DNA from 4 places in the Bacillus tuaregi genome. Region 1 is predicted to be linked to each of the others. Evidence: riboswitches for the same ligand, from Rfam matches in the RefSeq annotation. Region 1 holds a riboswitch; each other region holds the start of a gene.
What was found. A riboswitch is a leader RNA that binds a small molecule or an ion and turns the genes downstream of it on or off. The one in region 1 is predicted to bind thiamine pyrophosphate.
Positions count from the first base shown of each region.

Region 2: it holds a riboswitch for thiamine pyrophosphate, as region 1 does, so the genes downstream of both, thiW (energy coupling factor transporter S component ThiW) here and thiM (hydroxyethylthiazole kinase) in region 1, are expected to answer to the same signal.
Region 3: it holds a riboswitch for thiamine pyrophosphate, as region 1 does, so the genes downstream of both, BQ5321_RS13360 (acetylornithine deacetylase) here and thiM (hydroxyethylthiazole kinase) in region 1, are expected to answer to the same signal.
Region 4: it holds a riboswitch for thiamine pyrophosphate, as region 1 does, so the genes downstream of both, thiC (phosphomethylpyrimidine synthase ThiC) here and thiM (hydroxyethylthiazole kinase) in region 1, are expected to answer to the same signal.

Region 1 is NZ_LT629731.1:2,568,728-2,576,170, forward strand. It holds gene BQ5321_RS14630 (AzlC family ABC transporter permease) at 1-206, opposite strand, end outside; gene BQ5321_RS14635 (XylR N-terminal domain-containing protein) at 407-2,299, opposite strand; gene thiE (thiamine phosphate synthase) at 2,591-3,250, opposite strand; gene thiD (bifunctional hydroxymethylpyrimidine kinase/phosphomethylpyrimidine kinase) at 3,244-4,050, opposite strand; gene thiM (hydroxyethylthiazole kinase) at 4,066-4,872, opposite strand; TPP riboswitch at 4,958-5,068, opposite strand; gene BQ5321_RS14655 (branched-chain amino acid aminotransferase) at 5,147-5,770, opposite strand; gene BQ5321_RS14660 (4-oxalocrotonate tautomerase) at 5,960-6,157, opposite strand; gene BQ5321_RS14665 (2-keto-4-pentenoate hydratase) at 6,182-6,964, opposite strand; gene BQ5321_RS14670 (2-keto-4-pentenoate hydratase) at 7,005-7,443, opposite strand, start outside.
Region 2 is NZ_LT629731.1:2,246,240-2,253,682, forward strand. It holds gene BQ5321_RS13065 (CoA-disulfide reductase) at 1-1,541, opposite strand, end outside; gene BQ5321_RS13070 (methyl-accepting chemotaxis protein) at 1,915-2,751, shown strand; gene thiW (energy coupling factor transporter S component ThiW) at 2,835-3,338, opposite strand; TPP riboswitch at 3,606-3,714, opposite strand; gene BQ5321_RS13080 (class I SAM-dependent methyltransferase) at 3,782-4,408, opposite strand; gene BQ5321_RS13085 (DUF421 domain-containing protein) at 4,893-5,516, shown strand; gene BQ5321_RS13090 (DUF6376 family protein) at 5,590-6,036, opposite strand; gene BQ5321_RS13095 (AbrB family transcriptional regulator) at 6,195-7,337, shown strand; gene BQ5321_RS13100 (ABC transporter ATP-binding protein) at 7,440-7,443, shown strand, end outside.
Region 3 is NZ_LT629731.1:2,307,997-2,315,439, forward strand. It holds gene BQ5321_RS13360 (acetylornithine deacetylase) at 1-1,134, opposite strand, end outside; TPP riboswitch at 1,237-1,337, opposite strand; gene BQ5321_RS13365 (ABC transporter permease) at 1,444-3,309, opposite strand; gene BQ5321_RS13370 (ABC transporter ATP-binding protein) at 3,284-4,048, opposite strand; gene BQ5321_RS13375 (sensor histidine kinase) at 4,140-5,138, opposite strand; gene BQ5321_RS13380 (response regulator transcription factor) at 5,135-5,842, opposite strand; gene BQ5321_RS13385 (YidH family protein) at 5,990-6,379, opposite strand; partial or broken gene BQ5321_RS23770 (rhodanese-like domain-containing protein) at 6,411-6,632, opposite strand; gene BQ5321_RS13390 (YndM family protein) at 7,008-7,443, shown strand, end outside.
Region 4 is NZ_LT629730.1:94,690-102,132, reverse strand. It holds gene BQ5321_RS01175 (S-layer homology domain-containing protein) at 1-4,398, opposite strand, end outside; gene BQ5321_RS01170 (DUF4183 domain-containing protein) at 4,731-5,144, opposite strand; gene BQ5321_RS01160 (DUF4183 domain-containing protein) at 5,385-5,768, opposite strand; TPP riboswitch at 5,971-6,085, shown strand; gene thiC (phosphomethylpyrimidine synthase ThiC) at 6,237-7,443, shown strand, end outside.

The sequences.
Region 1 (7,443 bases):
AACTGACCAGAACCGGCATAGAGAAGCAGACTCATCAAAGCAATTTCCGCAATACTTAAACCTGCTGTTTTTTCTACAACACCGGCAGCAAAGCCAATACTCAAATATCCAAGCAGAGTTGGGATGCAATCCTTTACACCCTCCCAAAAACTCTCTTCGTTGTTCAAATCCTCATCTGTATTTAGCTCAAGGACTTTTTGACTCACATCCATCACCCCTGTTTAACCAAAAAAATCATACTTCTCAATCGATGACCCTATTAATCTATCGATTTCCAAATGGCCTAATCAAGCAGGATAAGACCGCAGCTCATCTATTATCATATCATAAAGCAAAATACGTTCACAAAATGAAAGCCGACCCGTCTTGCGAAGCAAAATGTACGGCTTACTTTTTAGTATGAGATTTATATTGATGTCATTTTTATATCTAACTCACCTAAAATAATTAATGCCTGTATCGCAATAAGCAGTTGACAGCTGACAAGTGGACTGCGGATGTCCTCTTGCAGAAGTTCTTCAATTTTCCCTACTCGATAGCGCAAACCACTAATTGATAATGCTAGATTATCAGCGGTTTTTTCTAAGTTGCCCCCATTGATTAAAAATAAGTAAAGGGTTCTAATCAATTCAACATTTTTTTGACAGTCCATCTCGATATTTCCTAGTAAGGCAAGGGCCATTTCTTTAACATTTTTTGTGTTATTTTCATTAATCAACGTTCCAACCATTCCAAGATTATCATAAAAGATTATTTGATCGTCTTTTGATATCAAACGATATGCACCAAGTGCTTCATTATATGCCGCGGGCGCTAATTGAACGGTGTTTGTTTTTTTACTGATTCCCATATAAAAATGAGAGCCTGGGAACCTTGAGTGTAGGAATTCAAGTAGCTCATGAAAAAAAGAAGAACTTGCTTTTTTACTCTCGAAATAATCAATGACAAATAAAGTAATAGAGTGATTGGTTTGATCCAGTAAGATGTCGTGCCCTTGTTTCGTGCAATAATGCGATATGGAGGACATAACTTCTCGACAGAAGCCCTGTTCATTTTGAAAAGCCTGATCATTAAAGGCATAACCAATAATCCCTAAATAGAATGGCCTTGTTAAATCAAAATGAAATAACCCTGCTTTTGAGACCAGTTCATCCTCTAACGTATACTGAGCGCTCAAAATTTCTTTTAATAGATAGCTTTTCATCTGTTCCAAGGAGGCTAATTTTGTTTTCTCAAAAAGGAAGCAAAGCGAACAAATAGAAGTAACCTTCTCGATAATTAGCTTAGCTAGCTCCTGTAACTCGTATTGCTGTTCTTTCATCATAAAAGAACAATATCCCATTCTTTTTTCTTGTAAATAAATCGGATGTGTCAGCATTTTAAAATGTTCCTGCTGGTCATTCATCGGTTGGAAGGTTTGCAAAACAGAATTTTTCGACATATTTTTGTTGATATATTGAAATAAACCATTAGGAGTAAACTTTTGCGATAATTTATTGAAACCGGCAAATGTCATCGGATGCCCATGGACATTATGAATAATCACTGGTATTTTAGTTAATCGAAACACAGCTTCGATAATGGTTTCCAAGCTACTTCCTTTGACTACTTCCTCCGTTAATTGCTTATGAATGGTCAGCACAAGCGTCAATTGATCACGCTCCTGCAATAATTTTTCATAGGTTAGCTCTAATTCTTTTAAAATGGGTGTTTCTTCTAAATAATAGAGCTCCTCTTGAATTTCATCTCCCCAAAGGGAACAACTTTTACCAATTGCGATACATTCACTTGCACCAGCAGCTCTGCAGCATATTTCCTTAAAAATCACCATTTCGCCAAAAATTTCTGATACAAATCCGCTCGCGTAGCCTGAAAGTGTGTAGCAGACTGGTGAAGTACTAGCTCCAATATGCCGCAAATGTTCATCGGCCTCGAAGGAATGCTCCCAAACACTGTCCATTTGTAACGTCTTGACATTTGTTTCATTACTTATTTCCAATTTTAAGGTTCTAGATTCAACATAGCCCTTCATTGAGTGCATGACCGGACCATATTCAATTAATTCTTGTATGGTGTCATATTGCTCTTTTTCTTTACATTCCTTTGCATCCCGGATTCCCATATTCCAACCATAGCGGAATAAAAAACCCTTTGTCCGTTCAAGTCCTATATTACGAATCAAATCTTTTCTAAAGGATCCAAATGCATATGTATCAACAATAATGGATCGATTTTGAATATGGAGACTTCGTTCTCTGTTAGAATGATTTTGATCAATAAAATGTATTGTTGTATGCATTCCATTCCCCTCTTTCTAACAAATCCATTCGAGCTGTAGAACAATTAACTTTCTACTTTCTTCAGAGTAAGTAAATGATAGACTATTAATATTTATTCTAACAAGATTAATTCACCTCCTTTTATATATTTAAAATAATGGAACTTTTTCTTTATTTGTAAACATTCTGTGTCCATTATCAAACTATTAAGACCACGAAACGAAAAAACCTATTCAGAAAATCCTTCGTATGTTGTTATGAAAACTAAACATACGCGAACATCTGAATAGGCATTCACTTTTTTCTTTTTTTTAGCTTATCTCAAGACTCCATTTTAATTTTTCTGCGGCCGATTTAGGACAGCTTTGAAGACTAATAGCACTAATAACCGATACGCCATCAGCTCCAGCTCTTATGACCTCCCCGGCGTTATTGGCTGTAATTCCACCAATTCCGACAATAGGGATTGTATATCCCGCCTCTCGTAATTCACGAATAATCTTTACACCTTGAACCGCTTTAGCATCGTCCTTCGAGTTTGTTGGGTAAATCGGACCAACACCAAAATAGTCTGCACCTTCTTGTAGAGCCAAATTCGCCTCGACAATATTATGGACAGACACACCAAGAATTTTATCGCCAATTTTTTCCCGGACAAGCTGCACAGGTTCATCCTCTTGTCCAATATGGACACCGTCCGCATGAATGGCCATAGCCAATTCAATATCATCATTCACAATAAAAGGAACCCCTGCCTTATGACAAATAAACTGTAGCTCTTCTGCCAAAGCATACTTTTGTGCTCCCACTAATGCTCCTGTTCCTTTTTCACGGAATTGGAAGCAAGAAACACCACCCTGTATCGCTTCCTCTAACACAACACTTGCCCTTCTCCTTGTATTTCCAGAGCCCATAATAAAATATAAGGATAACGCCTTTCTAAGACTATCTTGGTCTAGTATTTTCAACATGATATCCCTGCTTTTTGTTTAAATGCCCAATGGTTAGTTGGACCATGACCGGTACCAAGCTCTAAATTCTCTTCAATCGCTGCCGTAATAAAGCTTTTGGCAAGCGAAACGGCATCATATACAGATAACCCCTTGGCAAGACAAGCCGTAATCGCTGCGGAGAAGGTACAGCCTGTTCCATGCGTATTTTTCGTCTGAATTCGTTGACTTGTAAATGTATATGAATGATGACCATCAAATAATAAATCAACCGCTTCATTCACATCGCTATCATGTCCACCCTTAATTATGACATGCTTCACTCCAAAATCGATTAATTTTTTTGCTGCCGCTAGCTTATCTGCCTCTGTTTGGATAATAATACCAGTCAATTCCTCTGCTTCTGGAATATTCGGTGTAACGATATATGCCTGAGGAAGTAAGTATTCTTTCACCGCCGTAATAGCCTCCTGCTGAAGCAAAGTTGCTCCGCCTTTTGCAATCATGACAGGGTCTACAACCACTTTCTCCCAGCCATATTGCTGAATCTTTTCTGCAACTGTTTGAATGATTTCGCTTGAAAACAGCATCCCCGTCTTCAATGCGTCAACACCAAGATCCACAGCTACTGAGTCAATTTGTGAGGCAATCATTTCCTTCGATATTGCTTGAACTCCCTGTACACCTAATGTATTCTGAGCTGTAACCGCTGTAATAGCGGTCATCCCAAAAACATTCAATTCCTGAAAGGTTTTTAAATCTGCTTGAACTCCTGCACCGCCTCCAGAATCAGAGCCTGCAATCGTTAGCGCTTTATACATAGGATAATCTCCTCCTTATAATCTAGTAAATGACCCATATAAATCAATTTCTGACGAAGATACAAGTGAAAGCTGATTGAGAAATTCAGTTTGAAAGCTACCTTGTCCCTGTCCTTCTGTTTTGTTAGCGGCTATTTCAGCAGCCACTCCATAGAAAACAAGTGCTGCAGTTGCTGCATTCAAATAATTCTTTTCTACAGCGGCAAAGGCCCCAATCACAGCTGTTAGCAAACAGCCCGTACCTGTAACATTGGTTAATAGTGGATGACCATTATAAACAACATTTGTTACGGTACCATCGCTTATTATATCTTCCTTTCCTGTCACAACTACTACTGCATGAAGGCTTTTAGCGGCATCTCGAGCAAGGCTATAAACATCACCTTTCACCATTCCCGCGTCAACACCCTTTACTTCCCATTTCTCTCCAATAAGATTTGCAATTTCAGCACTATTACCGCGAATAACGGAAAATTGCACTTCCTTTAATAGCATTTGAGCAGATTGAGTTCGGAAGAACGTCGCACCAACACCAACAGGATCTAAAATGACCGGAATATTACTCTCATTTGCTGCTTTCCCAGCAGCAATCATAGCTTCTACCGTATCACGATTCAACGTACCCATATTGATGACGACAGCTGCAGAAGCTTTTGCCATTTCAGCTGCTTCTTCCACAGCATCGGCCATAACCGGCGATGCCCCAAGAGCTAGCAGCCCATTAGCAGAGAAATTAGCCACTACTATATTTGTAATATTATGTATGAGTGGATTCATTTCTTTTATTCTTTTTAACAGTCCATGTACCATAGTTTTTCTCATTTCCCATTCCTCCTTAAACATCCTTTTTTACGTAAAAAAAGCCAGACCCATTATTGGACCTGACTTGTTGTAGCCGAGAAAGAAAGTGATTGACTCCCTACTTTCCTACGCCGGTATAATCCGGATCAGGTCCAAAGGGTTGAAAAACAGCCGTCTTTCTCTCAGCCCAAAAAGATGGGCACCCCCAGTAGATGTTCTAATATTCTTATTAATCATAATGCTATACTGAGAAAATGTAAAGAAGGAAATTAGAAAGTAGTATAAACATTAATGCTCAACTACCTTCTTCAATTTCCTCGACCAAATGAAACAGCAGCTCATAGATCGCATGATAGGCTTCCCGTATCGTCCATTTCTCTTTGTACTCCATTAGATTATTTAATGAAAAATTCAAATCCCAAAGTCCGTCATTTGCACTAAACATTAAATCAAACGTTGCATCTTCCTGCTGAAGATTGGTAGTTAAAAAGGCTTTGATCCTATTTTCTGCTTTTTTTGGTAGTTTTAAGCCCAGCATGACATCATAATGGTAAAAAACACTATCTGCTTCAAATGAAATCGCATCAACACCAATCACCTCAAACCATGGAGATTCCAAGTACATAAATTCATCAAGCTTCTGCTTAAAATATCCAATAGGCTGATCTAAAAAAGCGGTCGATTCCTCAGCTAATAATTCTTCCGTTTCTTTATTGCTTCTTTCAATATATACTTGTTGAAACCTAGAAGCTGGATCTTTTTCAATAAGGATTACAGACGAGTCCTCCGGCAGCAATCTATGCCGCTCAATGTAATCCTTCTCTTCCTTATACAATTCAACAGAGTATTTTTCACCTTCTGCTGACTGTTTTTCAGCTAATAATCTCTCAACGTATAACATTATTTGTTTTCGTAGCATGTTACCCATCCTTTATGTAGTATTCATTCATAATCATCCAAGGTATGTATATGGTTGTATCGCTAATAATATTGAAGGTTTTGCAGAGAAATTGCAAATATTTTCATGGGAATTGCTTCAAACTATAAGATGGGTAACGCAAAAAATCGAACTGATGTCAGATCAGTTCGATTTTTATAATATGAGAAATTATCTTCCAAGGTCTTTGGCAGGTACTCCACCAATTCCCCAATGTGTCTTAGGCATTTCCGTAACTAATACACGAACAGTTTGTTTCGGAGCTCCAAGAGTTTCTGATACAGTGTCTGTCACATTGCTGATTAATTCTGTAATTTTTTCAGGTGGTCGACCTTCCATAATGTTAATTTGAATGAATGGCATAGCAATACCCCTCTCATGATTAGGATTAAATTATTCACCGACTGTGAAAGTAACTTCACCAAGACCGTCAAATTTGCCTGATACAAAATCCCCAACGTTTAACAGTACAGCGCTTGTTAGCGCACCAGAAAGAATTAAATCGCCCTTCTTAATCTTTTGTCCTTTTCTTGCTAGCATATTAGCAAGAACGGCAATGGCATTAGCAGGATGTCCTAATACAGCAGCACCTGCTCCTAATTCTTTAATTTGTCCATTGATAGATAATGTAGAGCCTACTAAATCAAGGTCAAGCTCACTAGGCTTCTTCAATGTATTACCAAATACCACTCTAGATGTAGATGCATTATCTGCAATAACATCTGTCAATGTGAAATTAAAGTTTTCATAACGGCTATCAATGATTTCAAGCGCAGGTAAAACATATTCTGTTTTCGCTAATACTTGTGCACCGGTAATTCCAGGTCCTTCAATATCTTCGCCGATTAGGAATGCAATTTCCGCTTCAACCTTTGGATGGATTTGGAATGGGACAACTCCGCCATTATCAACTAGCATATAATCAAAAACATAGCCATAAATAGGCTCAGATACACCCATTTGGTCCCATTTTGCTTTACTTGTAAGTCCCATTTTAGGTCCAACAATGCGGTGACCTTGATCTAATTTGGTTTGAACAAGTAATTCTTGTGCTTGGTATGCTTCTTCAACAGTTAAATCCGGTTTAATGGTTGAAGTTACTTTTACCACTTCACGCTTTTCTACCTCTGCAGATACTAAATAATCGGTAATTTTCTTAATGATTTCATTTGCCATCATCTATTTCCTCCTTGTAAAATCATTTATCTCGAACGAATTATTTGAAATTAACGCTAACCTGTCCTAAATGGGCAAATCTTGCTGTGAATGAATCTCCAGCATTGGCTACGACCATACCTGAAAGAGCTCCGGAAAGAATGACTTCACCAGCTTTCAAAGAAATATCATAATCGGCTAGACGATTAGCTAACCAGGCTACACATGTAATAGGACTGCCGAGTGCCGCTGCACCGACACCTGTATTAATCATTTCACCATTTTGATATAAAACCATGCCAAGCAATTCAATATCAATATCCTCTAACTTTGTAGGTTTTCCACCTAATACATATAGTCCTGAAGATGCATTATCTGCTACAGTGTCTGGCAGCTTGATTTTCCAATCCTGTACACGACTGTCAACGATTTCAATAGCCGGCAACACATAATCTGTTGCTTGAATAACATCAACTGCTGTCACATTAGGACCCTTTAAA
Region 2 (7,443 bases), 320 kb from region 1:
TGACAGCTAACATAAATAGTCTTATCAGTTGGTATTTCTGATAAACGATCTCTTAGTTCATCTAATGGAATATTGATAGAGCCTTCAATATAGCCAAATTCTCGCTCCATAGGTTCACGAACATCAATTAATAATTCTCCATTAGCAACAATCTCATCAACCTCATGCCATTGAATATGCTCTAATTCTCCGTCCATTAAGTTGGTCGCAACGTAGCCTGCCATGTTCACAGGGTCTTTTGCTGAAGAATACGGAGGGGCATAGGCTAATTCTAAATGAGTTAAATCCTCAACGGTCAAGCCACCTTTAATCGCTGTGGCTATAACATCTATTCGTTTTTCAACCCCGTCAGCACCAACTGCCTGTGCACCAAAGATTTTTCCCGTTTCTTTATCAAAGATAAGCTTTAAGGAAATTTGCGCAGCACCTGGGTAGTAGCCAGCATGGGAGCTTGGGTGAATATGTGCTACCTCATATGGTACTTCCAGGCGTTTTAATAATTTTTCATTGTTTCCCGTTGCAGCCACCGTTAGGTCGAACACTTTGGCAACAGAAGTTCCTAGTGTTCCTTGGTACTGTTCTTTCTTACCCATCATATTATTGGCTGCAATCCGACCTTGACGATTTGCAGGACCCGCAAGTGGAATCATCGCCTTTGTTCCGCTCAAATAATCGACCACTTCAACCGCATCTCCAACAGCATATATGTCACTGTTCGAGGTTTGGAGGTATTCATTGACGATAATACCTCCACGTGCACCTAGCTCCAATCCGGCACTTTTTGCCAACTCGTTTTCAGGTCTTACGCCAATGGAAAGAATCGTCATATCTGTCTCGACCACTGTACCATCAGATAAAATAACCTTTTTGCCATTATCAGTAAATGATTGAACACCATTTTCTAGGATTAACCGAACCCCTTTTTCCTGTAGGTGGCTGTGTAAAATACTAGCCATTTCGTAATCAATCGGAGCCATTACTTGATTAGCCATTTCGATAATGGTCACTTCAATCCCACGGTCTACCAAGTTTTCAGCCATTTCGATGCCAATAAAGCCACCACCAACCACAACTGCCTTTTTCGGATTTTGCTCATCCACATAGCCTTTTATCCTATCGGTATCAGGAATATTTCTTAACGTAAACAATGTTTCATTCTCATTTAAGCCAGGAATGGGCGGTACAATAGGGCTGGCTCCTGGTGATAATAATAATTTGTCATATGTTTCTTCATATTCTTCCTTTGTACGTAGATTTTTAATGGTGACCGTTTTTGTTTCAGGCTGTATGCTAGTTACTTCACTTAAGTTGCGGATATCCATATTAAATCTTGTGGATAGTCCCTCTACAGTTTGTACCAATAACTTACTTCTATCTGTAATGGTTTCACCAATATAGTATGGCAGACCACAGTTGGCAAATGAAACGTATTCTCCACGTTCAATGAGAATAATTTCTACCTTCTCACTAATCCGTCTTAATTTCGCTGCTGCTGTAGCTCCACCGGCTACTCCACCTACGATAATTACTTTCTGTGTCACGAGGTTTTCCTCCTTATAGATAAAATGATTTTGATGCTTTTGATATATACCGGCATGGGTATAAAATATATTAAAAAAATAAATTGATACAATATGAACTTGTTACGTCAATCGCTCTTACAAGTCATATGATATACCCTTGTAGGTATGAAGTCAATGTGAAGTTTTGCTGAAAATGTGTCTTTTTTATGTCTTTATAATCGATCTTTGTTATTTAGACGACTGCTATGTCTTCTCGATTGTCCCATTCCTTCACTTCTCTGATTATTCTTTGGTCACACATATTACTCCTATATTTTTTATTGTATAATAATATTTGAAGAAAATATTTCCTTATTTTTTTATCATTCGGACATAGAGAAAGGAGAACCCGATGCACATCAAAGCTACTGGTGAAGATTTAATGCAGGCTTTAATTAAGATAACTCCTTCAATTGCAGAAATCATGCAGACAGACATGGGCTTTGCAGTGACAGATACAGAAAAATTCATAATACAAAAGGATGGAAAAACGGTTAAATTAAATATTTCTCCCGGTGATCCCGTGAATCCAAAATCAGCAATGGCTGAGGCTATGAGAACAAAAAAACCAGCTGCTAAAAATATGGATGCTTCCCTTTATGGAATTCCCGTTAGAATTTATGGCTATCCACTGATGGATGAGCACCGAAATGTCATTGGTTCTGTTGGCATAGCAAAGAATATTGAAACCTGGACAGGCTTAAACAAAAGTGCAATCGAGTTGGCAGATTCTAGTGATGAGGTTGGAAATATTATTGATTTGTTCTTAAAGGTTGCCTCCCAATTGAATCACGATAGTATTACGCTTCAAGGAAAGGCGGATGAAATCAATAATAAATTTAAAAAGACGAATCAAATTCTTGATTCTATTAAATCCATCTCATCACAGACAAGGTTAATTGGATTAAATGCCGCCATCGAAGCAGCTCGAATTGGCGAGGTTGGAAAAGGGTTCGGGGTCGTAGCAAATGAAATTAGAAAACTATCGGGACATAGTAACGATGCAAGTGTAGAAATCGAAAAAACGTTACGGGATCTTCAGGTTGATTTGCAAACGATTACGGAAGAAGTGGCCGCCATTAATTCAACCGTTATCAACCAATTAGAGAAGGCAAAGGAAATAAACTCACGAATATCTAAGTTTGAAGAAATCTCTAAGCTATTACTAGCATTATCCAATCGTCTGTAATAGATTTCATGTCGAAAAAAGAGAACAGCCTGTCTTGTATCGGCTGTTCTTTTTTCCATTTTCATCCAACGATAAAGGTTGTACTAGAGATGTCTCTGTTGGAGAGCTTTAATGGCTGGGTTTTTTAGCATCATACTCAGCAGGATTAACCCGATCAAGCTCCCAGCTAGAGAACTAACCAAAAAAGCCGGAATAAAGCCAAAGAGTGCAGCCTTCTGACCAAGTAACAGGGTGGCAATCGGATAGCAGGCTAATCCGCCCAATATTCCAGTCCCCACAATTTCACCGGTAAAGGCAAAGGCTAGCTTCTTTGTCTTCATAAATAAATATCCGGCTAATAGTGCACCAATCATACTTCCTGGGAAAGCAAAGATGGAGCCAGTGCCCATTAAATTCCTGATTAAGGATACGGCAAAGGCCTGTAGTACAGCATAGGCAGGACCCAATAAAACAGCAGATAATACATTTAAGAAGTGTTGAATCGGGAAAACCTTCGTAAAACCAATTGGAATATAGATGAGATGACTCGTTAATGTACCGATTGCCACAAACATAGCTGTCATAGTCAATTTCAATGTTTTATTCATACGTTTCTCCTCTCTACAGTTAAAAAAAATCAAATTCGCCCGTCGAATTTGCGTCCGGATTTTTATCGAGCTCGCTCAATAAACTACCTTTAAAAAAATCCGTGACATCCGCCGGAGGCTTAACTTCATTCAGCAGGGGTTTGAACCCCCACTTGTAGAAGTGGAAGACTTCTGTACCTGTCGCAAGCTTTCGGTACAAAAAGCATTTGCTGAATGAAGTTAAAAAGCCGAATCCCAATAAGGACCCGGCTTTGGTTAACAAAAGTAAGTGATTAAAGCCTACTTTCCTACGCCGGAATTATCCGGATCAGGTCCGAAGGGTTGAAAAACACTCGTTTTTCTCTCAGCCCTTTAAAGGGCACCCCTAGTAGTTGTTCAAGATATTATAAATCTTTTATTATCATACGATGGCCAGCAAATAATGTAAAGGAAATATCTCCTTTTCATTTTAATAGTTTCCCATCTTCTTGCCCTGGTTTTTGACCAATAAACTGGATCACATGAGCTAACCCGTTGTGTAAGTCTCCTTCATGACGTACAACCTCTCCCATAAAAAAGTGGCAAATCCGCCAATCTGAAAAGGTCTGGATCATATCCTCCGGTCTATATAGCAGTTCAATATCCTTAGGTCCGCCACTTTCATAAGGAATTTGATAGGTGGAGTATACCTCAGATACAAAATAGCCACCTGGTTTAATCGCATCCTTTACACCCTTTAATGTCTTCAGCCTTAATTCAGTTGGCAGGTGTCCAAAGATACAGACAATCTCATCCCAACGATTGCTTTTCCAGTCTGCTTCATTTAAATCCATAAGCTCTGTTGTAACTTCAACACCACGTTTTTCCGCTAGCTTTTTTGTTTTTTCTAGTCCTGCTTCAGCATAGTCCCAGGCTGTAACGTTCATCCCTTGCTGTGCTAAATAGACGGCATTACGCCCCTCCCCCTCTGCAATGGCTAAAGCATCTCCAGTTAACTGAAGCTTGTTCTGGTATTCCGCTAAAAATACATTGGGTTCTGTTCCATATACATAGTTTTCAGCGCTAAAACGTTTATTCCATGGATTCGTCATTATTTTTATACCCCTTAAAATAAAAATCATACTTTGAATCATATTGTAGCAAAGGACGGCAAACTTCTCATGTTTTAAGCTTTACCCCAAAGGATTATGCGAACAAATATCTAGCTACTTGGATAGCAATTTCTGCTAAAATCGTGGAACAACAGGAAAATTTCCTGGGCAAGCGCAGAATATTACATTTTCCTACACAAACAATACCTTATCTTGCAAAAATCAGGTTGTTTTTGTCGTAATAATAATTCTGTTGTAATAGATTGTTACTATTAAATTAATAAATTTTATCAATCCTACAGGGAATTATCAGAGTTTTCTATTGAATATTCCCATATACCGCTAATAGACTCGTCACGCGATACAAAAAAAAGATGATTATGGCGGAATATAAGTGTTGGGAAAAGAATAATTTCCCTCGCCGTTACGGATGCTAGTTATTGGAAAAGAATAACAATATTGTTATAAAAGGAGTTTTTATTGTATGGATTTGAATTGGATATGGAAGTCGATTTTAATTGTTTTTGGAGGAACATTGCTGCTTAGAATTGCAGGACGAAAGTCCATTTCACAGATGACCCTTGCCCAAACGGTCATCATGATTGGAATTGGTTCCCTATTAATACAGCCGCTAGCAGGGAAAAGCATTTGGACAACACTGGGTGTAGGAACTACGCTTGTTATTACCTTGGTCGTAATGGAATATGCTCAGCTTAAAATAGATAGTGTTGAAAAGTTCATTACAGGGAAATCAAAAATAATTATCGAGAATGGAACGATACATGAGAAGAACTTAAGAAAATTAAGGTTCACGATTGATCAATTAGAAATGAAATTAAGACAGCTGAATATTTCCTCGATTCATGATGTAAAATGGGCTACTCTAGAACCTAATGGACAAATTGGTTATGAATTAAAAACAGAGGCACAGCCAGTGACAAAAAAGGAATTTCAGCAGCTGCAGCAAGATGTCCAAAGCATCCTTCTACTGTTAAATCCCCAGGCGAAACCAGAGACTTACACAGATACTTCAGAGAATAAGCATGATATTTTTTCGGAAGTAGCCACTAAATCCCATAAAAAGTCTCCACCAAAATATTTACAATAATAGCCCAACAGGAAGTGCTGCAGAGAGATAATCTCCCTGCAGCACTTCCTGACTTTTAATCACGTCAGCACTTCTAGTTTATAAGCTGCTCAATATTTTCCATCAAACTGGTGATTTCGGTTATGGTGGTTAAAAGGCCTGTATCCTCAAGGATATCAGGATTTAGTGTGCCATTTTCTACATTAGTTAAATAAACATCGATACCCTCTGAAAGCTTAGTATTTGAACTGACGATTTGGCTATGAATCTCAGTTGCAATGGAAGGTGGTTCCATTTCATTAAACCTTTCAATTTCGTCCTTCATCGATTGCAATTCACTTTCTAAGCTTTCCATGGCGCTAGCATCTACGACAGCTTCTTTTGCTAATGTTGGTATTTGGCTAGAAAAATCTTTCACGGTATTCATATATTCTGTTGCCTCATTTGCATATTCGACCGTACTATTAACCTCGCTAATCAATGAGCACCCGCTCAAAAACAGCAGACAGCTTATTGTGATCACTGATATCAGTTTTCTCATTTTTCCCCCTCCTCGTTACTATTAATAGTAACATGAAAATTTCGCAAACTCGAAAAGAAGCCAATAATAAATCAATTTGGTTTCTTTATTTTTAAAAATGTACTATATTAATACATATTAAATGGAAAGACATCCATAAACAAAAAAGAAGGTATTATATGAAACAAAACCAAAACTTGTATCACAGTATATTATTTATTTTAGTCAGCAGTATGGGTGGCTTTTTACTTTCTTTGACAGGTCTTGGGATTGGTTGGATGCTCGGAACCATTATTTTAGCTGCTCTGCTATGCTTTCGACAGCCTGAGTGGCTGAGGATGACCAGTTCCCCCAAGGGGCTTCCTGTTAGCTGGCTGAATATTGGTCAATGGCTGTTAGCGATTGAGCTTGGAAAGCAAATTAATTACTCGATCCTACATATTTTTAGTGAAAATTGGATAACCATTTCGATTATGCTTCTTCTCTCAATTGGTTTTTCAATGCTTTCTGGTTTGTTGTTATGGAGGTATAGTAAGACAGATATGATCACAAGCTTCTTTGCCACTGCACCTGGGGGGATTGCTACCTTACCAGGGATTGCTGATGAGGTTGGTGCGAATACAGCAATCGTTAGTATTATTCAAACCATGCGAGTGTTTTTAACGGTTTTAACCATCCCGGTGATTGTTTCGGCATGGCTCGCCGCTCCACTGAAATCTACCATGGCAGTCGAAAACACCCTGATTTCAAGCGGGTTTTCATTGAGCCAGCTCTTCGGCACGGTATTATTGGGGCTAGCAGCTTTGGCCGGCTATTACGTTGGCAAGCTTCTTAAGATTCCTGCACCATGGTTAGTGGGTGGGATGCTTTTCGTAGCCATATTTCAAAGTGTCTATTCATTTTATACTGGACATGATTTGGCCATTTGGTGGCCAGCACTATTCATGATTTTATCACAGGTATTTATTGCAGCTAGTGTAGGTTCCCGTTTCCAAAAGAGTATGTTTATAGGGGTTGGAAGAACCGTATTGGTGGCCTTTATTGGTACGGTCGGATTAATTATTGCTATGTTCCTCTGTGCCGTTTTCGTTTCACAGGTTACAGGCATTTCACTCATCACTTCTATACTTGCTTTTGCTCCAGGTGGAGTAGCAGAAATGTCGACAACGGCGGTTATTCTACAAGCAGATTCTACCTTTGTTGTCGCCGTTCAAGTGCTACGGATTGTTTTCGTTATCCTGGTGCTGCCTCCATTTTTTAGATTATTAAATCGAAAAGACCTTGAGAAAGAAAAGAATTCAAAATCACAAATATCTATCTAATCAATTAAAAAGAGGATGTCCCGATTTGGGACATCCCCTTTTTTAGAATAATATGAAACTTTTTATTTCGCTGCATCGTAATGTATGTCAGGAGGAATGATTATGT
Region 3 (7,443 bases), 260 kb from region 1:
GGCAGCACCAAACCAGCCACCATCCGTGACAGTTGTTGAAACATCTAGTGCAGCAGCTTCTTTCAGAACACTTTCATGTGAATGCATTAGAGCTGCGACAGCAGGGTGCTCGGGATCGACTTCAAGAGAAGGAAAAATTTCACCTTGATCTTCAATCATAGAGGAGCCGCCCCATTCAAAAATTGGAGGATTTTCCCGTAACCATGGGTCTGACTGTGCCACGGAAAGAATATGCTCCTCGATTTCTCTAGCAACCTGCTCATATGTTTCATTTGGATAAAAATGAACCGTAATCCATAACCGACATTCATCTGCAATAAAGGCAGCATGTCTTCCCCCTTCAATGACGGCAGGGTTAATGGTGTTGGTTCCTGCTGGAAAGCCTGGATAGCTTTTCATAACAGCCCAATGTCTTTCTAGCTCCTGCAGGCCTTGCATAATTTTCATCATTTTTTCAATGGCACTGGCTCCAAAAAGCTTTCCCCCGGCATGGGTCATTTCTCTTCGTGTTGCATCATGGAAGGTCTTCTTGCTTTTGACGGTAATCCAGCCAGTAATTACCCCGCCTTGACCTTGTATATGTAAATCACTTGTATCGACAACAACGGCAAAATCAGCCTTATATCCTCTTTTACAGCATTCCAATGTACCTGCTTCCCCTACTTCTTCCCCGATAACAGATTGAAAGGTCAGGTCACCTGGTAGCTCAATTCCGGCTTCATGAAGCAGCTGGATAGCAAATAACGCGCCGGCAAGACCACCCTTCATATCAGCAGCTCCCCTGCCTATTACGGCTCCATCTTGAATAATAGGAGAAAATGGATCTAATACCCATTCTTCATCTTCATTGATTTCGGCTACATCGATATGACCATTAATGATGAGACTTTGAAAATAGTCTGATTCACTGCCTTTTAAGACACCAACAACATTGGGGTCGCCTGGATATACATCCCATTGGTCAACCTTAAAGCCTCTTTCTTTTAGAAATGCGGAGACAAATCGCTGAGCTTCCTCTGTATTCCGGGCAGGCGGTGCAGGTGTTTTATAGCGAATTAATCTCTCTAGTAATTGAATAAGCTCTTCTTTTCGGTCTTCAACCTGATTTAGCAGCCCTTGTAAAGAATTTTCCATGCATAATCTTCCTCCTGATGACAATAAAAAAACCACTTCTCACATGAAAGAAGTGGTTTTCTGATTATCACATTGTTAATTCCATATACATACGTGTATAAAGACAACGATCTACCACTTTCCTTCGCTAGCATTACCTAGTGCAGGTTCAAGGGTTAAGGCCAATGCCTCTCTCAGCTTCAAAAGCACCCCTAGTGTTACTTGGTTAATAAAATTGTATATTCATATAGTTACATAATTTGGAGAGTAAATCAATAGCTTTATTTGATTTTTAATACTATTCGTATAATCTGGTGCCATACACTGATATTAGTGTATGGCTGCTTTGATTTGTTTTGTGTAGAAAAAGCGAACGATGAAAAAGTAAATCACTTGGATTACAAAGAAAACACCTAACACAATAACGGATTCTTTAAACAAATTATAATTGAACATATGAGAAAGTGCAGTAAGTGCTACGGCCCCATGGATAAGCGCCACAATAATGGGTGCGAAGAAAAGTATTGCTGTTTGTCTGTTCAACACCTTTTTTAATTCTTTTTCAGTTAAACCCATTTTGGCTATTGCTTTAAATTTTTGTTTGTCTTCGTCTAAGTCCGTGTAGAGGCGGAAATAAAGAAAACTCCCAGCAGAAACGAAAAAGACAATTCCGATGAACAACCCTACAAACATGATCGGTCCATATGTCTTATTTATCTGATAAACTTTATATTCACCAACGGTAATTTCATGCGGTAGTAGTTCCTCATACAAGGTTTCAGAAGCTTTTAAAACATTTTTTTCTCCATCTATGGCTTGCCATGCATGAAAGCTTATTTCTTCATTAGGAGTGGGAAGCTTTTCGTAATCATGATCTGTGATAACATAATAAGAATTAGGTGCAGGTAAGGCTCTTGAATAAATGACTTCATTTGGTTTCAATGTTACACCTGAGTTCAACTCAATCGTTTGGTTCATTAACTCTTCTGTCTGTCCATAAGCCACTCCTTCAAATTCTGCGACTACTATCTGTCCATCCTGAAGCTCAATCTTTTCTTCTCCAATCAAGTCTGCAAATCGGTTATAATCAGACTGCTTAGCTATTAAAACACTGGGACCTTTACCTATTTCATAGTATCGGAGCATCATCTGGGCTTTGTTTGTCTCAATTTGTGCGTCACTTAATGTTTTATTAATGAAAGATACATCTTGTTCTTCATTATCCTCAAATTCCATGTAGGTAAGCGTGTTGGGGGTCATTATTTTTGTTCCTTCTGTAAGTAACGTTTGAAATCCAAATAATGTCCCAATCGCACTGAACGCTACAGTCGAAACCATCGCTACCATGAAGAAAGTCCGTGCATTATCTTTCATTCGAAAGGAAAGATCAGAAAAGAGAAGCATATTTGTTTTATACCAGAAAATAGTATCCTTCTTCTTTAGTCGGTGTATCACAAAAACACTTAATTGCGTAAACAAAAGATAGGTTCCAAACATAACCACAATGATAACCGGAATCATCGCTGCGATGACGGTCATTCCCTTTACTAGTAAGGCAACACCATAACCAATTGCTAGCAAGGCTGCAGCCAGAATCGTTAAAAAGAGATTTGCCTTTGGCTCTCCCTTTGACTGTTTATCGCTTTTAATTAACTCAATTAATTTCTTACTTCGAAGAATATAGGAAACAAATAAAGAGATAAAGAAAAATAAGACAATAAACGAAATAAAGGTTAACAGGATGGCTAGTATCGGGATATAAAAATGTAGGTTTTCAATGATTAAAACATTTTCAGCCAATAATAATATCCCTTTAGCGAAGACTAGTCCAAGCCCAATGCCGCTGATGGTCGCAAAAAAGCCAATCACCATATTTTCCAGGAACACCATCGAACGGATTTGTCGCATCGACATCCCTTGCATCATCAATAAACCAAATTCCTTTTTGCGAGACTGTAAAAAAGAGCTCATGGAATATAAAATGAAGAAAAAGGAAAACACATAAATAATTCCCGCCGCCGTCATCATGCCTGTTTTGACATGTTGGTTCATTTCATTCCCGCTTAACACAGGATGGAATGAAAAAAGCGCAAAAGCAAAAAAGACCATGACAGTAAACAGGCTGCTTAGGAAGTAGGCTGCATATAGACGCTTATTACGAATTACATTATTAAACGCGAATTGACGAAAGGTCATGTGCATTCCCTCCCATCAAGGAAAGTGTATCAATAATCTTCTGGAAAAAAGCTTGTCGATTCGCACCACGGTGAATCTCTGAATAAAATTTCCCATCACGGATAAAAACGACTCGATTACAATAACTCGCCGCTAGCGGATCATGAGTTACGAGCATCATCGTCGTCCGCTCCTTTTGGTTAATCGATTCAAGCATTTCCATTACGGCCTTAGATGACTTTGAATCAAGATTTCCAGTTGGCTCATCGGCCAGCAATAGCTTGGGAGTATGAATCATCGCCCTGGCAACTGCCGCTCTTTGGGCCTGCCCGCCAGAGATTTCATAGGTTCGTTTCTCCATGATTTCGACAATGCCAAGCTTTTCCGCAATCGCATTGGCCTTCTCCTTCATCTCCTTTACCTTTTTTCCATCCAATGTCAATGGAAGTACTATATTTTCTTCAACCGTTAAGGTGTGGAGAAGATTAAATTCCTGAAAAACAAAGCCTAATTCCCGGCGGCGGAATTTCGCTAGGTCCTCCTTTTTTAATAAATGTGGATTTTTTCCGTTTATGAAAATTTCACCCGTTGTCGGTTCATCAATGGTGGCAATCATATTAAGTAACGTAGTTTTTCCACTTCCTGATGGTCCCATAATTCCAACAAACTCACCTGCTTCAATGGTTAAGTCTATATTTGTTAAAGCCCGGTAGGCGACGTTTCCTTCATAAATTTTACTAACCTGCTTTACATTCAGCATCACTAGATCCCCTTTCAACCATTTCATTTGATCTGTGATTAGTATATCGTTAATTACCCTGCCTTAACGATCGATTCTTCTTTCAGTATCCTTACATGTTTGTAAGGTTTTGTGTGGCAGGAAAGACAATACGAAAACTCGATCCTTCACCGACGATTGAATGATAGTCGATTCGATGTCCTAGATGCTCGGCCGCTTCCTTGGTTAAAAACAGTCCCATTCCGGTTGACTCTCTAAATTTACGTCCGTTTTCACCTGTATAGAATGGATCAAAAATTCGCTTCTTATCCGCCTCCGGAATTCCGACACCGAAATCAGTAACCTCTAAGACAGCTTCATTTCCTTTTTCATAAATAGAGATAATGATGCTGTTCATTCCATTAGAATATTTGACTGCATTATGTATAAGCTGTGTAAGCATGAAAAACAGCCATTTTTCATCGGTTTCAACGGTAATCCCTACATGGTCTGCCTTAAGCTTTGGGTAGACATGATTCCGAATATAAAAGCGTTTATTGTCACGATTAACTTCATGAACAATGTCAGCAAGAATGACAGGCTTGATATGAAAATCCTGCTCAATGGAGCGCAGACGAGCCATGTAGAGAATCGTATTTAAGCCATTTTTCATTCGCTCTGTTTCTTCGCGAATATTGGAGGAGTCAGGTTCATCTAAATTTTGTGCTGTCAATTCAATCACAGAAAGCGGTGTTTTCATCTGATGAACCCATTGATCCATAAACTTTAAGTGTTCATTTTGCTGTTTTTCTAATTGTTTGATTTGCTTTTGATAGAGCTTATATTGATTTTTTAATAGGCTGTCAAGGGCTTCAGAAATCGGAGTCTGTTCTGTTTTTTGCAAGGAAGCGTCAAGAGATTCGAGTGGCTGATTCAGTCGTTTGTAGAACTTTTTCCGACTAGTATAGTAGTATGTAAGATAACAGCCTAGAAAAAAACAGCCAAGAAACAAGGCATAAAGAGCTGTACTAATGTGTTGATGGCCAGCTAGCCAGTAAATAGAAATCAAAATAAAAAATTGCAATAGCTGTACAATTATTAACAATGAATACTCTTTAAAAAATAACTTCATTTCTCATCAATCCTTGACCAGGAGATGTTTAGCCGGTAGCCTGCACCCCTTACGGTTTCCACTGCGTCCTTAATCCCTAACTCGAGAAATTTCTTTCGTACTCTAGTAATATTGACATTTAGTGTATTTTCATCAACATATGTTTGTTCATCCCACAATTTTTCAAGTAGGTCCTCCCTTCCAGCGACCCGTGGAAAGCGGTCCATTAAGCTTTCGATAATATCAGCTTCTTTTTTGGTCAAGGAAGCAATGACGCCATTAAAGGAAATTTCTAGCCTTTCCGGATAGAGCTTAAGCCCTGCCTGTTCTATTATTCTCTCCTCTGTCTGCTTGCTATATTCTCCATATGCCCGGCGAAGGTGGCTGCGGATTTTGGCCATTACAATTTCCGTATGAAACGGCTTAGTGATAAAGTCATCCCCACCATTCTCCAATGCCATCACCTGATCCATTTCACCGATTCTTGCCGAAATAAAAATAACCGGACAAATCGATTCCTGACGTATTTGCCTGCACCAGTAATAACCGTCAAAGCTTGGCAAATTAATATCTAGCAGGACAAGGTCCGGTGTAGATTGACGAAAATCATCCATTATGTTGTCAAAGTTTGTTGCATGTGATACAGAATATCCGTATTTACTGATATGTGAGGTTAACAATTCAGCAATTTTAGGGTCATCTTCAATAATCATAATTTTGTGCACAAGAATACTCCTCTCATCATATAAAAAAGGCTAATAAGTTCTTAGCTTATTTTATCATTTTTCAATTATGTTGTTTAAGAAATACCATATACACATGAAAGGACCGACCCAAGAGAGCCGGTCCATCCACTTCTTTTAAAAAAAGGATCAAAGCATCATAAAGTAAAAAGCAAAAACGACTGCAATGATAATGACAAATGCACCTAGCACAACAACCGTAGTTTTAGGAGTACGGAAGGTTTGCTGATTGATCGCATTAATTTTTCTTATGTAGGCAATCGTTGCCAATAGAATCGTGATAATACCAAGTCCTACCGAAGAGAGGCCGATAATGTTAGCCAAATAGTCACTTATTGGCGACAATCCTGACCTAATATTAAAGTGCAGGTTTGTCACAAGAAAACCAACGCCAATGATCGCTATGGCTGTTCGTAGCCAGGCTAAAAAGGTTCGTTCATTTGCTAAATGCTGCTGAATATATTTTGAATCAATTGTCTGAGGGTTTTCCTTATGTTTGAAGGTTTTATCATGATTCATTCGTTTCACGCTCAATTTTTAGTAAATAAGATTATTTAAAATTATACTCCGTTACAATCTTTTCTCTATCAGTAATTTGATCGTTATAATATTCATACAAACAAATACCTAGATAGGAACCAGAAATATTGTATACATTAGAATAACCTAAATGCTGCAGAGCTCTTACAACATTGTAGCTTCTTTGACCGCTTCGGCAGTGAATATAAACGGGCTGATTATTAGGAATTTCATCTAAACGCTGTCTAAACTTTTTTTATTCATCACTATCCTCCTAGTTTTCTATTTTCGCTTTGTTTACCCATGACATCAAGCCGTAAGCCCTGTTTGTTACGTCAAATCCTCTTTGGGTCAAAAATTCACATGCCATACTGCTCCTGCTACCTGAATGGCAGGCTATATAATAGTGTTGATTTTTGATTAAATCATTTAGACTATCTGGAATATGACGTGCTCCCTGGATTTCCCATTTAGCAACTTCTCCATTGATTTTTCATTACTATGATTCCAAAATAGTGGATATATAATCGTGGATATTAATATTGAAAAGAAGTAGAAGAAAATGAACGGCGAAGTATAAGAAGAAGGAATTATGGCAAATTAAGTTTAGGTAATGCGAGGAGGAATAATGATGAAACACCTATGGGCCATATTGATAAAGCTTGCGGTTGTTGGAACGGTTGTCTTATCTGTATACGGCATTTTTGATCCTGCCTTTTTTACACTTGTGATGATGTCTGTATTCACTACCCTTGTTTCCTATTTTGCTGGAGATTTGTTTGTCCTTCGTAGAATGGGTAATTTTGCAGCTACTCTTGGGGATTTTGTTCTTTCGTTTGGGATCCTCTGGGTGATGAGTTTTTTATTTATTGATACAAATATTAATCGGCTGACTGCTTCCTTAATAGCCGCTTTCTCCATAGCGGTTATTGAAGTGCTATTCCATTTATATGTCAAAAGACATATTTTGTCTGACTCAGAGGACAGCTATATACCAGGTGTAACTCGAGAAGATCGTTTTGCAACCGAGTTCTCTGAAGAACTGAATGATCAAAAGATAAAAT
Region 4 (7,443 bases), on a different contig from region 1:
CCCTTCTCCAATGGCTATTACTCGGACCTGATATTTGCCAGACTTTAGACCCTCAATATTTGATAAATCAAGGAAGGTTTCATTCACTTGCTCATCGATTGTAAAAATAACATCCCTGTAGTCATCCAGCTTGTTCTTCTGATAGATGATCACTTCATATCCTGTTGCAAGATCAACTGGATCCCAAGAAATTTTGGTACCATTTGTGACAAGGTTTGCAGGGGATGCTAGTTGTACAAAACTAGATAGTTTTTCCTGAGCAGGAAGCAAGTTTGCATACCCTGAAAAACTCTCAATCTCTGCTTGAGTCCAGCCAGCCTCTAGCGCCCGATTCAACTCTTCTTCTGCATATGTGACAGATTCTGCTAACATACTTGGGCTATCATCTAAGGCAAATTTCAACGACCCTAGTCGGCCTTCCAGTCTGCTCTTCATCTCTTCTTTTATATTTGAAGAATGATCCCCGTTTTGAACGACTTCACCATTCAAAATAGGACGAACAAAATAATAATAATTCTCACCAGGTTTTGGATTCTTATCAATGAAAGATTCTGTCCCTGTGCTAATTACATCTGAAATAAGCTCAGCATTTTCAAAGTGATCATTTAACCCTCTATAAACCTTGTACCCTGTTACCTCGGACACACGACTATCCTGCCAATGAATCACATTTCCCGCTTCAATTCGATGCGTTTCTAATCCAGTCGCTTCAGGATAAAAATGAATTTTGAACTCTTCACTTAAGCTTCCGTGCTCATTTGCTGCCGTAACCTTTACTAGAATCGGTTCTAAACGGTATGAATCCATCTCTTCCTGATTAAATAGCGGTTCAAGCTCTATCGTATGGCCATTAAGCTCAGCACGAATTAAATCCTCACGCTCTACCGATATTTCATATTGCAGGTTCTCTCCCTCAAAATACTGATCTAATGAAATACCTGCTGAGGTCAACCATTCTGAGTAAGACTGATCCTCCACTTTCATTTCCTCATTAACGAACTTTGGCGCACCTTGGTCATCAGGATTTTCACCCGAACCAGGCACTCCCTCATCATTGCTTGAAATCGTGATGGTTTCACTGTATGGTTGAATCGCAATCGGTGAATCCTCTACAGAAAAGATGATTTCAGCTTCACCTGAAATGGGCTCACCATTGGTAATATCACTGATTGTGAAGTTCCTAAAATTAAATCGATCCACTACCTTGGAAAATTCCTTATCCGCTGTTTTAACGGTTATTTTTCCATTAACATACTCAGAAGTATGGATTAAATTTTCCCATTCATCCAATGCTGCCTTTTCAATTGAATCAACTTCCTGACCAGTTGAATCTTTTACGGAAACATCATAATAATAATCGAACGGAGTATTCACATCCATTGAAGTACCCTCAAACTCTGAATTCTTCCATTCAACATCAAACTTAAGCTTATCGTCAACTTTTAAGGTTTGATTATTTTGTATATCGATTGATTTTATATCAAAAGCAATTCTCCAATATTCTTCGCCTTTTTCAATGGAATAGATTGGCCTGATGCTCTCATATTCCCCCTTCGTCAAATAAAGAGAAGTAATTCCTTCTGGCATTCTAGGGTGATAGATTACATTATATTTATCTCCTAAAGAATATAATGGAGCGGCCCCATCAAACTTGTAATTGACTGGCTGACTTTGCTCTATTTCAAATGTAACAAGAGCCAATTCCTCTTCAGTGAACTGGATTTTATTGTTCGTTTCAGAAACAGTAAAGTTGTCTTTAAATAAGCTGTAGGACGCATCCGTTCCAACTGTATTATATTGAATATTATAGGTCCCGACAGGTACATAGGATCCTGTTGAAACATAAGCAGATAAAATTCCTTTTCCGCTATCATTTGTTAAATTAAGCGCTAGATTATTATGTTCTTTTGTTTCGTCAGAGAATGGTACCTCTGCTTGTAAAAGAACATGATTTTCAGTCGTTAATGGCTTAATGGTTCCACCTTCGAGCTCTTTTTTCGTTAATTTTTCAATAAAAAGATATCGATTCGTTTTGATAACGGCGTAATAGGTATCTGCTAACGAAACATCAATATTGGTCACGTTAATCCTATATCCATTCTCCTCTTGAACCTTTTCTGGTGTCGAAAATTGAGCGGTATTGGAACCCATATTTTCCCGATAAGCGATAATTTCAACATCTACAGATGGAAGGTTAGTAAAATGCTCACCTTGAAGTGTAAAGGTAATACTTCCATCTATAATGGAATCCTCACCTTTGCCATCCTCTACCTTTGTTGTTAAAAAGTAGGTAATAAAGCGTTGTAATTCCGCTGTCTTTTCATCTATTTCCTGCTGGCTGTAGCCATATCCCTCATGCATTTCCTCTGCCTCTGCAATCAGAGCCTGAAGGGCTTGAAAATCTTCCGCAGGATATTGACCTGGTTGTGTACCAATCGTTACTTGATTAGCAAGGCGCTGCGCCCGATGCCATTCATATTCAAGTTCTTTTCGGTCGACATGAACGATATTGTTTCTAAATTCTGTGATAGAAGCTTGGAGACGGCTTACTTCAGAATCGATCATATCTTGTGTTTCTTCATCCACACTTGTATTTTCATCATAGATTTTTTGGGCTTGATCCATTGCTGACTTTAGCTGGTCCAATGCTTCTTGAGTCACATTGCCTTCTTTGTCCCCAATGGCTGCCTTTTCACGTAAATTCTCAGCTGTCAAAAGCAATCGTTGCAATTCGAAATTATCGAGTATCTCAGTGAATTCAATCGGGTGGCCTTCCTCCGCTACTACAGTAACACCGACTCGTTTTACAGCCTTTTCGATATGGGCATTATCACCATATTTAATAGTTGCATCGCTGCGGATAATCAATTGCTCTATATTACTATTAATTTGGATATTTTCATTTCCTTTATCAATAATCACATTTGTAACCGGTGCTGAAATAATCGTATTCGCTTCAGATTCAATCCAAACGGTTCCATTGATAGCTGCGTCTTCACTTTCTGCTCTTACCTGGATAGCTGAACCTGAAGTAATTTTAATATCACCCTTGAAGGTTGTATTACCGATTAGGACAATGGATTGATCCCCACCACCATCAAAGGTATGCATGGATTCCTCTGCATCCTTAACATTTAATAGGGTTAAATCATATACGGTGTCCGCGATAAGCAGATTATGAATCGTTGCGTTTTCTATTGTAATATCATCGCCATATACAGATAGATTCTGTACAATTGAATGATTGAAATTTATCGTTTCTTTTTCAATTTCCTCAGGTATGATTATTTCCTGTTTGATTATTCCCCTAAAATTGGAGGTAAATCCTGCAGTTATTTCAATCTTTTCTACGCCTGATTGTCCGACAGCATAGTTAAACGCTTCATTTGTTGTGACTTTTGCTGTTTTTCCATCATCCTTTAGCACATATCCTTCAGGAATGAATTGATCGGATAATTCATTTATTTTAGCAATTACTTCTATTAACTTCGTTTGAAGTTCTGTGCTTACTAGCTCTCTCTGTGAAGGTGTCAAGGCATTCCATGCTGTTTTTGCCTCATTTACAGCCGTTTCATCTGACAATGAGAGTGCATCCACAGCCGGTAAAGCTGTAATTTTCTCTATTACTGCATTGGCAACTGTTTGATCTGGTGCTGGTGTGGTTGGAACGCCACCTCCTCCAGAACCTCCACCGGTTGATGGACCTGGTGCTGGTGTAGTATCCGGATTGGTTGATTCATCCTCTTTGTTTTCCTGCTGGGATTGCTGTGCCCGAAAGATAAAGGTAGCCAGCTGCGCGCGGCTAACTGGATCATGCGGGGCAAAGGTTGACTTTGTTTTCCCTTCGGTTACTCCATTATCATAGAGTGCCTCTACAAATTCCCCATACCAGCTATTTTCTGGTACATCTGTGAAAGTAGTTTTTGAGTCCTGCTTGTCCTTCAGCTGAAAGGCATGGGAAATCATCTTCGCCATTTCCGCACGAGTGATTCCTTTTTCAGGTGCGAATGTATCCTTCGTCACCCCTTGGACAATTCCCGCTTTTACTAAAGCCGCAATTGCACTGTAGAAGCGATAATCTGTCGTAACATCTACAAATCCTGGATTTTTTACATTTTCCACTTCCAGCTGTAGAGCCTGAGCCAATATGGATGCTGCTTGACCACGAGTGATGGCCTGGTATGGTCTGAACGTCCCATCCTCATACCCCTTAATCGCACCCTTTTCTGTTAGGTGAAGAACAGCCTCATAATAATATGTACCACTCTCTATATCTGTAAAACTAGCAGCTTCTACATTTAACGTATTACCTGGTAAAACCGCAGCAACCGATGAAGCCATAACCGTTGTTGCCATTGTTGCTGAGATAAATTTCTTATAGTTTTTTGACCTAGCCAATGAAAGACCTCCATTATTCATTCTCTAATTTGAAATAACCTTTATTCACTTTCCCTGAATATGAGTCGTTTATATGTCTGGTCTTTCAGCGAAAAACCCCATTATTCAAAATTTTCCATATAGAGACGCAATTCACGTTTTATCATATAGTAATATTTTACTAGCAGTCAACCACTATGAACTGGGACAGGAGGACAGGTCCTTCGTCCCACCAAATATTCCCAAAAATTTCTCTACTTGCAGCGTTTCCTCTAACTAATAACCGAAGAACTCAGGAGCAAATCTATCCCAGAATAAGTAATAAAAAAAGCCATATCACTATAAGATATGACTTACTTCCTACCCTTTTCCATGATCACTTTTGGGTTCAGTTCAGACCTGTCCCTGTATCCCAATCGAAATTCGACTATTTCAATTACTATAGGAGTTCCAGCATAGATGGTTCCTCCTATGTTTTTAATCATTAATTTTTTCTTTTTGATTTTATAAGCCTTTCCCTCCTGCATGATTCCATTAATGTAGAGATTACTATATTTGCTTTTCCCTTTATAAGGGAATTTTTTTATGGATTTTCCAGCATCATTGATGAATTGGTATGCAGGAATCACCTGGTATTTCTCCAGGCAGATATTATGTTTTGCTTGATAAAAGAATCTAGTTACTCTGGGCTGAATGTATATATTTTTTATCAAAAGTGAAAAATCACGAAGAAATTTTTTATGCGGACGTGATGATTTACGAGCCATAAAAAACTGTCCTTTCTTCTATCAAATTCGCTCGTCGAATTTGCGTCCGGATTACCTGAGCTCACTCGATAAACTACCTTTAAAAAATCCGTGACATCCGCCGGAGGCTTAACTTCATTCAGCCAGGGTTTGAACCCCCACTGAATCGAAGCACCCTTTGCATTCATCTCCCACTTGTAGAAGTGGAGAACTTCTGATGAATGAAGTTAAGGAGCCTGCAAGACTCCTTTTTCTTTTTCATTAGGTTGTAACCGTTGTAGAAGAAGACGGAGCATAATTTAGAACCTCAACAACAATTGGTGTATCTGCTGGAATGTCTCCTCCTCCTGCTGGAACATCAATAGCCAATGAACCGACACCGGTTGCACCAGGTGTATAGGTTGAGATACCTTCCATTTGTAATACACCATTCACGTAAACATTAAAGTAGCTATTATTGGCGGCTAATGTCGGAAGCGATGTAACTTCTGCACCTGCATCGTCAAAAAAACTTGCCGCATCAATGGTTAAAGTAGAACCGGCCGCTGTTAAAGCGTTTGTGACATGAAAAAATCTTGTATCCGCAGGAACAATTTCAGTGGTGGTTGTAGCAGTAACAAGAAGCTTCATCAATTGGAGTGCCATATTGTGTCACCTCCTTTTTCAATGATTAGTATTATTCTATTAAGGAATTGGACAAGTTGATTGTTTGTTAGCTGATTTTTGAGGGACAAAGGTCCCTTGCCCCAGCATAGGATAACGGACCTGTCCCTATGTCCCCATTCCTATTTTCCATTTTTTTCTTTTATTTTAAAAAAGCCTCCTGTATACTAATCTCGAATCGAATAGAAATAACTAGGGGAGTCCAATGAGTTGGGCTGAGAAAGGAACGCGTTGAAGTTTCTTGACTCTTGGGACCTGATCTGGTTCATACCAGCGTGGGGAAGTTAGCATAATTGTAGCCATACTACTTCTGCATACAGATTAGCCGGGTCCAACCTTTGATTGGATACCGGCTTTTTTATGTACTTCATAAGCGTTATCAGCTTTCCACTTGTTGTGATCGGTATCTTGTCCTTTATTTTTCAAAAAAAGGAGAGATTTATGATGTCCATGTCCAACCATTCTGCAAACGAACAAAGAATTTCCATCAAGGCAAATTTTTCAGGTAGCAAGAAGGTTTATGTCACTGGTTCTCGGCCTGACATGAAGGTTCCGATGCGGGAAATCGAGTTAAGCCCGACCAGTGGTTCTTTCGGAGAATCCGAGAATCCACCTGTTCGTGTATATGACACGAGTGGACCTTATACAGATCCAGATTATTCCGTTGATATTACGAAAGGTCTTCCTGCCCTTCGCAGCCCATGGATTCATGAGCGTGGCGACGTGGAGGAGTATCTGGGTCGGGGTATCAAGCCTGAGGATAATGGCTATCTAAAGGCAAACGATCCACGCGCCAATCGTAACGTGTTCCCTGGGTTAAAGCGGAAACCATTACGTGCGAAAAAAGGCCAAAATGTTACGCAGCTTCATTATGCCAGAAAGGGAATCATCACGCCTGAAATGGAATTCATCGCGATTAGGGAAAAGATGAAGCCTGAATTCGTACGGGATGAGGTGGCAAAGGGTCGGGCGATTATTCCGTCTAATATCAACCATCCGGAAGCCGAGCCCATGATCATCGGTCGCAGCTTTCATGTGAAAATTAATGCGAATATTGGCAACTCTGCTGTTTCATCCTCGATTGAGGAGGAGGTTGAAAAAATGACCTGGGCAACGCGCTGGGGCGCTGATAATATTATGGATTTATCTACCGGAAAAAACATCCATACGACACGGGAATGGATTATTCGTAACGCAGCGGTGCCTGTGGGAACGGTCCCACTCTATCAGGCGCTGGAAAAAGTAAACGGGGTTGCGGAGGATCTGACCTGGGAGGTTTACCGTGATACTTTAATCGAACAAGCCGAGCAGGGCGTGGATTACTTCACGATTCATGCGGGAGTTCTTTTACGATATGTCCCGTTAACCGCCAAGCGTGTAACGGGGATTGTCTCTCGCGGTGGTTCGATCATGGCACAATGGTGCTTACACCACCATAAAGAAAACTTTTTATATACACACTTCGAGGACATCTGTGAAATCATGAAATCGTATGATATTGCCTTTTCATTAGGAGATGGCTTGCGTCCTGGCTCAATTGCCGATGCAAATGACGAAGCACAGTTTGCCGAATTAGAGACTCTTGGAGAGTTAACGAAAATCGCTTGGAAGCATGATGTCCAGGTCATGGTCGAAGGGCCGGGGCATGTTCCCATGC